DNA from 3 places in the Thalassotalea ponticola genome. Region 1 is predicted to be linked to each of the others. Evidence: predicted binding sites of a transcription regulator. Region 1 holds the regulator's gene; each other region holds the start of a gene.
What was found. The regulator FNR, encoded in region 1, switches genes on or off when oxygen is low (the NO sensors DNR and NnrR bind a similar motif). The targets are predictions, from matches to a motif close to TTGATCTAGATCAA.
Positions count from the first base shown of each region.

Region 2: the regulator FNR is predicted to act here: its motif matches at 1,473-1,486, upstream of apt (adenine phosphoribosyltransferase).
Region 3: the regulator FNR is predicted to act here: its motif matches at 1,731-1,744, upstream of hemN (oxygen-independent coproporphyrinogen III oxidase).

Region 1 covers NZ_CP166871.1:1,880,947-1,884,148, reverse strand. The annotation lists gene ACAY30_RS08110 (NCS2 family permease) at 1-219, opposite strand, end outside; gene uspE (universal stress protein UspE) at 461-1,381, opposite strand; gene fnr (fumarate/nitrate reduction transcriptional regulator Fnr) at 1,587-2,300, opposite strand; gene ACAY30_RS08095 (sulfite exporter TauE/SafE family protein) at 2,350-3,015, opposite strand; gene ccoS (cbb3-type cytochrome oxidase assembly protein CcoS) at 3,019-3,202, opposite strand, start outside.
Region 2 covers NZ_CP166871.1:2,048,167-2,051,368, reverse strand. The annotation lists gene ACAY30_RS08860 (IS4 family transposase) at 1-415, shown strand, start outside; gene ACAY30_RS08855 (response regulator) at 958-1,356, shown strand; gene apt (adenine phosphoribosyltransferase) at 1,710-2,255, shown strand; gene dnaX (DNA polymerase III subunit gamma/tau) at 2,305-3,202, shown strand, end outside.
Region 3 covers NZ_CP166871.1:3,299,473-3,302,674, forward strand. The annotation lists gene ACAY30_RS14535 (DUF1285 domain-containing protein) at 1-281, shown strand, start outside; gene hemN (oxygen-independent coproporphyrinogen III oxidase) at 278-1,618, opposite strand; gene ACAY30_RS14545 (TraR/DksA family transcriptional regulator) at 1,788-2,099, opposite strand; gene ACAY30_RS14550 (DUF2489 domain-containing protein) at 2,118-2,621, opposite strand; gene yihI (Der GTPase-activating protein YihI) at 2,627-3,202, opposite strand, start outside.

The sequences.
Region 1 (3,202 bases):
GATTGGGTAATTTGCATAGAGGCCCATGATTAAACAGCCAATGGCGGCAGCTAAACACGTTGCGACAAAGACCGCACCTTGGTCCATACCCGTCATTGCCAACATGCTTGGGTTAACAAAAATTATGTAACCCATGGTTAAAAAGGTGGTGAAACCGGCTAAAATTTCTTGCTTTACATTGGTGCCATGCTCGGCAAGTTTGAACAGCTTTTCAAACATCGTTTTTCCTGAACTAAATAGTTATTACGCGCTTTCCTTGACAATGTTGCAGCGAGTTAACGAGTGATTGCCAAGGGTGTATAAAAGATGCGCTATTTTACGAAACTTTGTTACGAAATGTAATAAAAATCACGAAAAATATTAAAATAATGACGATAACGAGCTAGCTTATACAAGCTCGTTTCATGGTATTAACACCGCGTTTAAATGTTGCTGGTTTGCATTTACATTTACATCAGCGCTAATCGAGAAAAGGCGAGTGATAACCTTCGGGTTTAAGTGCTAGTAAATCGCAATTTAATCTATCGATAACGTGTTCGGCGGTATTGCCAATTAACACCGCCGACAGGCCGGTTCGGCCAATTGTGCCCAGAATAACCAGCTCGGCATCAATTTTTTCGGCGACGCTTTCAATGACATCCTCAGGTAAACCCTCTTCAATGTGTAACTTGTGCGCATCGATATGATATTGGCTGGCGTGCTTTTTCATCACCTCTAAGTGGTGATTACGCATGGTTTCGTTGTATTCAGCGGCATCAAATTCAGGTACTTCGATAGCAATATTAACAGGGGTGCCTGGGTAGGAGTTCACTAAGTGCACGTCGGCTTTGATTAACTTGCCAAGATTGAGAGCTTCGTCGGTAATTTTATTGTTTAACGATTGGTGTTCTTGCTCTTCGCTACCGGCGTTGATGGCCGCTAAAATTCGCCCGTTTTCAGGCCAGAGGTGATCTTTGACCAGTAGTAATGGTACCCAGCATTTGCGGATAAGGTGCCAATCTGTTGGGGTAAAGATCACTGATTGTAGGGTAGGGTGTTCATGTGTGCTTTTGATCACGATATCAAACTGATGATCTCGCACCTCAGCTAAAATGGCCTCGAAAGGGCGGTTGTGCCAAATAACTTTGACGTCGATTTGACAGTCAAATTGCTCTGTTAACTCGGATAACCACAAAGTGCGATCGTTGACTACACTGGTGCGCATCGCTTCGCGCTCATCGGCAGAGAGCATGGTTGTCATTTCGTAGGAAAAATCGTATATAACGAGTAGGGCGGTTATATTGGCACCGCTGCGCTTGGCAAGGGTACAGGCTCTATCTAACGCCTTTTGTTGTTGCTCACTAGGGTCGACAACCGCAAGAATGTTTTGATATTTTTCCATAACACGCCTCAAAGTACGATGTATTTAATGATCGCTGTCATCTGTAACACTACGTTTGTTGCTAACGGTATGTTGTGCGTATCGATTACACTATCGATACGCACTCGTTACAGTGTGTAGTGTTAATATTAACTGGTCAATGAGGATGTTACAATAATGTTAAAAAATAACGATGTGATTGGCTTAACTTATCTGTTTGCCATTATCACTGATGAAAACCGGCAAGTTCAAATAAGGCTTGTTTGTCTAAAATGGTGATCAGTTTATTGTCCACTTTGATCAAACCATCTCTTTGAAAACGGGTCATCAACCTGGATATGGTTTCAATGGTCAAACCAATATAATTACCTATTTCGCTGCGCGTCATTGGCAAGTTAAATTCCAGTGAAGACAAGTGGCGATTGCCTAATCGACGCCCGTAATTGGCCAAAAACGTGGCCAGTTTCTCTTCTGCATTTTTGCGGTTTAACAGCAGCAGCATTTCGTTGTTACACTGAATTTCATCGCTCATTAAATTTAACATTTGCGATTTTAGGCGAGGGATTTTATTAGATAGCGTGTCGAGCACTTCGAACGGAATTTCACAAACCATCGACGTTTCAAGTGCTTTGGCAAAGCTCGGATGCTTATTGCTGGCTAGCGCGTCAAAGCCCATCAAATCTCCGGCGAGATGAAAGCCTGTGATCTGCTCTTCTCCTTGCTCAGAAATAATAAATGTTTTAAAGGTGCCGGAGCGAATAGCGTACAGAGTTTGTAGCTGCTCTCCTGCTTCAAAAATTTGGGTGTTTTTTTGAATTGGCTTTTTGCGTTGGATAATATCATCCAACAGGTTTATTTCATTCTCATTTAAGCTAAACGGCAAACAGAGTTCGCTGATACTACAATTTTGGCATTTGATGTTCTGGGCGGAAAAAGCCATATGTTGATTACCCACACAGGTATTAATAACGTTATAAAAAGTAAGGTTACTAAAATATTTGCTTTAGGGCAATATACAAAGAGTAACCGCCATAAATGACCAAGGCGAGTCCGGTGAGCTGCTTAAACAGCGGGGCGCGAATGAGTTTGTCCAACCATTGTACCGAGCAGGCGACAACCAATAATGCAGGTAGTGTTCCCAAACCAAACGCCAGCATAATCAATGCGCCTTGTAGCGCACTGCCTGACGCCAACGACCAGGTAAGTGTTGAATAAACGAGGCCACAGGGTAACCACCCCCATACAGCGCCAAGCATGAGCGCTTGCCACGTTGTCTTAATTGGCAATACGTGTCGTGCAAGCGGTTGAATGTAACGCCAAAGATACTGACCAAGACGCTCGATATGAGTTAACACAAACCATATTCTAGCAACATACAAGCCCAGTAAGATGATAAAAATAGCGGCAATGACTTTTAGCCAAATGACTTGTGCACCCAATGACTTAATGGCAATAGAGCCGGTAAAGCCGGCAATTGCGCCAAGCAAGGTGTACGAAGCGACGCGACCGACATTATAACTAATCACACGCGAAAAGTGCCCAGCTTCACTGTCACTTCGGGTGGTCAACATCGACGAGATACCGCCACACATAGCTAAACAGTGACCGGCACCGGCAATTCCGATTAACAAAGCTGAGAAAAAATCGAGGGTCATGGGTTATTTAGTCTGATCGTTCTGTGCCGCATTATCGGTTGCCTCATCGGCCTTATTCGATTTCTTCTCGTCATCAAATAAAATACTCATACCCTGTTTTTCTAAATCGTCAAATTGCTCTGTTTTTACCGCCCAAAAAAATAGGTAAATGGCAATGGCGGTAAATAAAATAGCAATCGGGATCAGT
Region 2 (3,202 bases), 170 kb from region 1:
TTTATATAGCCATAGATGGGAGATTGAACTTGGATATCGAGAGCAAAAACAATATATGCTTGGCAATAGGTTAACGCTGAGAAGCAGGTTGCCAGAGCTTGTAAAGCAAGAACTCTGGGGAATACTTCTGACTTACAACCTAATTCGATATCAGATGGTAAAAATGTGTCAAACGCTCAAAGGGAATTACCTTCCATACCAGTTGAGCTTCAACGGAAGTTTGGCGCATGTAATGCGGCTACTCGTCGGATTACCGTACTCTTCACCAGGAGCGATTCCACGCCAGCTTAAGCACTTCTACTCCATGGCTGATAGCCTAATACTGGAGCCACGGCGGGGGAGAACATTTCCAAGAACCGTGAAACCAAGACCAACACGGTACCCTAAAAATAAAGATGCCGCTCACCTTAAGTGAACGGCATTAGACCTCGAGTCTCCTTTTTTGTGCTTATTTTACAGCGCAACTCGCACTGTTAAAAGTGGCAATCACCTCATTCGCTGTGTCGGGTCAGATAGGGGATCATATCCTTAACATACAGTAAGACGAGAATTAGGTGCGTAAAATTACAACACCATGCAACCTACCTGATCACGGGGTAATTGCACAACTAGGTTAACTGTTGGTAAATGCAATGTTGCACCGATTTTTGATTTTTGTTGCATTTCAAATCATCCAATAAAAACAGTTGGTTAAAAAGTAATCGATCAGTTCGGTTTTTCGTTAATTTTTTTATTGATCTATATCAAGCTTTTGCTTAATCGTGTATTATCTCGCCGAAATTTGTTTGGGAGTTCGATACAATGTCACACGATAATTTTAAAGAAGCTTCGTCGAAGCGCCACTTATTTGCAGCATTAGTAGCCCTAGTTGCTATGCCATTATTGCCTATGCTGATGGGATGGTATACCTACCTGTAATCGCTACAAATAATTAATCGCTGTAAAAAAGGAATTAGGATGACAATGCACGTTTTATTAGTTGAAGATAACGCCAAAGTTTCAGCTCAACTTGAAGCGGCGTTAACCAAGGCTGGTTTTCATGTTACAACAGCAATTAATGGATTAGATGGATACAACAAGGCACAAAAAAACGCATTCGATGTGTGTGTTGTAGATCATTTAATGCCATTAATGGATGGTCGACAACTATTAAAAAACCTAGCTGGTTTACACCAATATAAACCAACGTATTTAGTATTTATGTCAACGCAAGAGGTGAAAGTGGTTGAACAAATTCCAGAAGTAGAATTTGCTGATACCATTATCTCGAAACCCATTAGTGACGATGATTTTATTTCCGTCATGACATCTCTTATCGACCAGTCAACACTCAAGCACTCGACCGAAGTGGCTTAGTGAGTAAAAGGCGTACTTAGGTACGCCTTTTTTGATTGTCGACGTAGAAACAACAGCGAAAACATCCCCATATTCACATCGATGTAGCGTGTTTTACTTCAGCAAAAAGCACCTCACTGACCAAGTTCAATGTTTTGTTTAAACTACTGAATCAGTTCGTTTGCGTTCGTTGAGCTATGATGAAAAATAAATACATCGTCGTATTTTGCATTCGGTAACCGGTCAAAATTACCAGAATTGTGGTGATTTAATCGCTTTTGCGACAATAAAGTTCGCTTTAATGTAATCGTGACTATAAAATTTGCGTTAAATCTATTATCCTTTTAATCAAACTTTTAATAGACATGTAAGCTATGACCGAGCAAGAAATTAAGTACCTTAAAAGCGTCATCTATGACGTGCCAGATTATCCTATTGACGGTATCATGTTTCGTGATATTACCGGCATTTTAGACGACGCTAAAGCGTTCCTGTTTTGTATTGATCATTTGAAGCAAAAATACCAGAACATGGGAATTACCAAGGTTGTTGGCACTGAAGCACGCGGTTTTCTGTTCGGTGCACCGTTGGCCTTAGCTTTAGGGGTGGGTTTTGTTCCAGTGCGAAAGCCTGGAAAGCTACCACGAGAAACGTATTCACAAACCTACGATCTTGAATACGGTCAAGACACTCTTGAGATCCACCAAGATGCGTTGACCAAAGATGACAAAGTACTGATGATTGATGATTTGCTCGCAACTGGCGGTACCATAGAAGCCACCACCAAGTTAATCCGCAGCGTTGGTGCATCGGCAGAGCACGCTGCTTTTGTCATTGGATTACCCGATTTAAAAGGGCCAGAGCGTTTAGCGGCGTTAAACGTCGATGTGTATACCATGGTTGATTATCAAGGCGACTAGCCTGAGTATCGACTCTCATTAGAATAATAACAAACTAGGGTTGTAAAATATGAGCTATCAGGTGCTTGCCCGAAAGTGGCGTCCGAAAGACTTTTCTCAGTTGATGGGGCAGGAGCACGTTGTCACTGTGTTAACAAACGCATTGAGTCAACAACGCCTGCATCACGCCTATTTGTTTACCGGAACACGAGGTGTGGGCAAAACCACTATCGCTCGTATTTTTGCCAAAAGTCTAAATTGTGCCGAAGGTGTAAGCGCCAACCCTTGCGGTCAATGCGATGTTTGCCAAGATATTGATCTCGGTCGCTTTGTTGATTTACTTGAAATTGATGCCGCCTCGCGTACCAAAGTTGATGATACTCGAGAGATCTTAGACAACGTTCAATACGCACCATCTCGCGGTCGCTATAAAGTATACCTTATCGATGAAGTACACATGTTGTCAAAGAGCAGCTTTAACGCGCTGCTAAAAACGCTTGAAGAGCCACCGGAACACGTAAAATTTATTCTGGCGACTACTGACCCGCAAAAACTGCCAGTAACCGTACTGTCACGGTGTTTACAATTTCATCTCAAAGCGTTAACCCCGCAACAAATCGAACAAAAATTAGTAGAGATTTTAGAGGCCGAAAACGTCACTTATGACCACGATGCCCTTGCCTTGTTAGCCAAAGCCGCTCGCGGTAGTATGCGCGATAGTTTGAGTTTAACTGACCAAGCAATCGCTCAAGGACAAGGACATATTGTTGCTGCTAATGTGGTGCAAATGTTAGGTGGGGTTGATCAAAACTGGGTTTATAAAATTGTTATTGCTCTGCTCAAACAAGATTCACAAGAGTTATTGCAATTGAGTCAATCTATTGCCTCTTATGCTCCCAATTATCATCGCTTATTAGCCGAGCTACTGCAGCTGTTACATCAAGTCGCACTTTGGCAATTGGTGCCCA
Region 3 (3,202 bases), 1.4 Mb from region 1:
TAACTCAGTGGCAGTGGGTTGATGAGGTCGAACGCGGTTCGATGTTACTGACCACGAACCTCGGTGATGAAATATTACTGGATAAATCTCATCCAATAAAGCGCAGTAATGACGGCTCATTACGGGTAAATATTCGCCGCAATTTAGAAGCCTCTATTCATCGCAATGTATACTACCAATGGATAGAAATAGCAGATAAGGTTGAAGGTGATCAACAACTACAACTGTATATTCACAGTGAAGACATTGATCACTTAATTGGAGTGGTCGACCTGGACTAAATAACTTTCGAAAAGCGCTGTTGATGTAGCTTCGTTTTCAAATAGGCGTCAAACGACATGCAAACATTGCGAATGAGTAGACGCGCTTTCGGAGCAACTTGTATCGAGTGTTCGTTTACCGTGACTAACCCATCGTTGACAAACACCTGTAATGAATCTAATTCATCGGCAAAATAGCTATCAAAGGTTATTCCAAACCGATCTGCAACAACTTGTTTGTCGACGCTGAAATTACACATCAATTGCTTAATTACAAATGAGCGAATAGCGTCATCAGCGGTTGTGGTAATCCCCTTTTCTAATGCATGACCACATTGCTCAATGGCTTGGTAATACGCCTGTAAGGTTTTGACATTTTGGCTGAAACTGTTGCCCATTGCGCTGATCGCTGATACCCCGAAAGCCAATAAGTCACAATCACCTAACGTGGTATAGCCCTGGAAATTTCGATGTAAGCTACCATTGCGCTGTGCTATCGCTAAATCGTCTTCTGGTTTAGCAAAGTGATCCATGCCAATAAACTCATAGCCAATTGCAACCAAAGACTCTATCGCATACTGCATCAATGCCAGCTTTTCAGTGGAATTTGGTAACCATTGATCTTTAATTTTTCGCTGCGCAGCAAAACGACTGGGTAAATGCGCATAACTAAATAAGGAGATGCGATCGGGATCTATGCGCTTAACTGCAGCAATAGTGTCTGCAAAAGACTGCGGAGTTTGATGTGGCAGACCGTAAATTAGATCAATATTTACCGAAGCAAAGCCGATGCGTTTTGCTCTTCGCGCCAATTCGACAATAAAGTCGGTGCTTTGTAGGCGATTTATCGCTGCCTGCACTTTAACATCAACATCTTGTACACCGATACTGAGACGGTTAAATCCGACCTCAAATAAGTGATCAATTAAGTCGAGCGATATCTCTCTTGGGTCAACTTCGATTCCCATTTCAATCTGCTCAGAAAAGCTAAATGAGGCTTTTAATTTATCGACTAAGCGACTGATTTGCGCCTTGTTTAAAAAGGTAGGTGTACCTCCCCCCCAATGCATTTGCTTTACTTGCTTGCCTTTAACTAACTTGGCTCGCGTGTCGATTTCTCGGCACAAGTAATCGATATATTGGTCCGCTTTATCCTGATGACGAGTTACGATTTTGTTGCAGCCACAGTAGTAACACAAACTATGGCAGAACGGGATATGGATATAAATTGACAACTCTTGGCTATCAGAAGTTTGAATTGCGTCAACCAACTCACTATCGCAAAAATTCTCATTAAATTCTAATGCTGTTGGGTACGAGGTGTAGCGAGGACCGCTCACGTCATACTTGGCTAACATTTGACGTGAAAACATATCATTTAATGCGTTGTGAATTTGATTAGATTGAGACACTTAGAAAAACCTACCGATAAAATTACCGGTAGTATAAAAAACATTGCACCCGCGTTTATTGATCGAGCGCAATGTTTTATCGAGAACACGCTTGGAGAGAATTGAGTTTGTAAAATTAATCAGCGCAATGAATGCATTTAGTGGCCGCAGGTTGCACTTTCAACCGAGCCTCAGCGATGTTTTCACCACATTCGCTACAAACACCATAGGTACCTGTTTCGATGCGATTTATGGCATTAGAAAGTTGTTGAATCTCTATTTTAGCCTCTGCTTCTAGCGCATTGAGTACTTCGTCATTTTCCCGTTCACCCGCCTGTTCAGACCAATCAGCGGCTCTACCTTCTGCAAAATCGCCGTGAATTGAATCAACACGCTCCTGTAAAGCAACAATTCGCTTTGTGAATTCTACTTTCAATTGCTCACTCATGAGACCACCTTTAGATTGTTATTGTCTAGTTGTGCTTTGCAATGTCTCAATCAATGTCTGTGAATAAGGTAACAATTTATCTACTTCGGCGAATACCGCATCCTCGTATTGCTCTTCGTAGCCCATCCGTTCCAGGTCGAGCTTAAGCCTTTCTTTCTTTGACAACTTTTTACGCTCGTCCAAAATAGGCATATGACTGATATTGCTATATAAAGTAAATATAGCAGGAAAATTCGCTTTCATCTTGACCTTGTGATCAGGTAGCGAGTCCATCAACACCGACAAACGCCAACTGCCTTCAGATACTTCACACTGCTTAGCCGACATCGCTCGACAAATATGACTAATTGACTGCAAAGCCTTGATATCACGCTGTGCGAGCTTTTGCCGTTTCTCAGCTAATAGCGCTTCATTTTTTTTCTTTTGATGGCGGAGTTTAAATAGCAAAAAACTCGCATAAACAGCCAATGCAAAAATAATGATGCCACCGACCACCAATAGCGCAATCGTAGATACTGTCATTTTTACTACTCTTTGAATTCAGAAAAGTCAGTATCATCTAAGCGATCGAGAATATCGTCATCATCGCTTTCGCTAATCTCTGTATCGAATTCCTCATCTTCAATACCAAGCAATTCGCATAATTCTTGATAACGCTGCTGTGCTGCCTCTAGCGTTTCAATATCTTGATCAGAGACTTGTTCTCCCGCATCGAGTTTTGCCGAAATAAGCATTAATTGCTCGTTCTCTTCAAGCTGTTGTAACTCTTGCTCATAAATAGCAGTCATGTCGCTAACGTTCGCTACTGGTTCAATTACAGTGACAGCCGCTAATGGTATCTCTTTCTTCTCAATAGGCTTATCGCGATTAGTACTTGCATTACTGTCGATACCAAGCGGTATCGCCTTCTTGCTACCGTGACGAGCGTCTTTACTACCCGTGCTAACTTGCTGCTTTTTTGTGTTCTTTTCAACTTGTTGTCGCGAACCAGCTTTATTACCAGCGATTTTGCGCTTACGAGGTTCTTTTTCCACTTTCTCTGGGCGCTGTAAATTCAGCTTCTTCATTAAAGCGCCTTCTTTGCGAGATTTTTTCGATCTAGC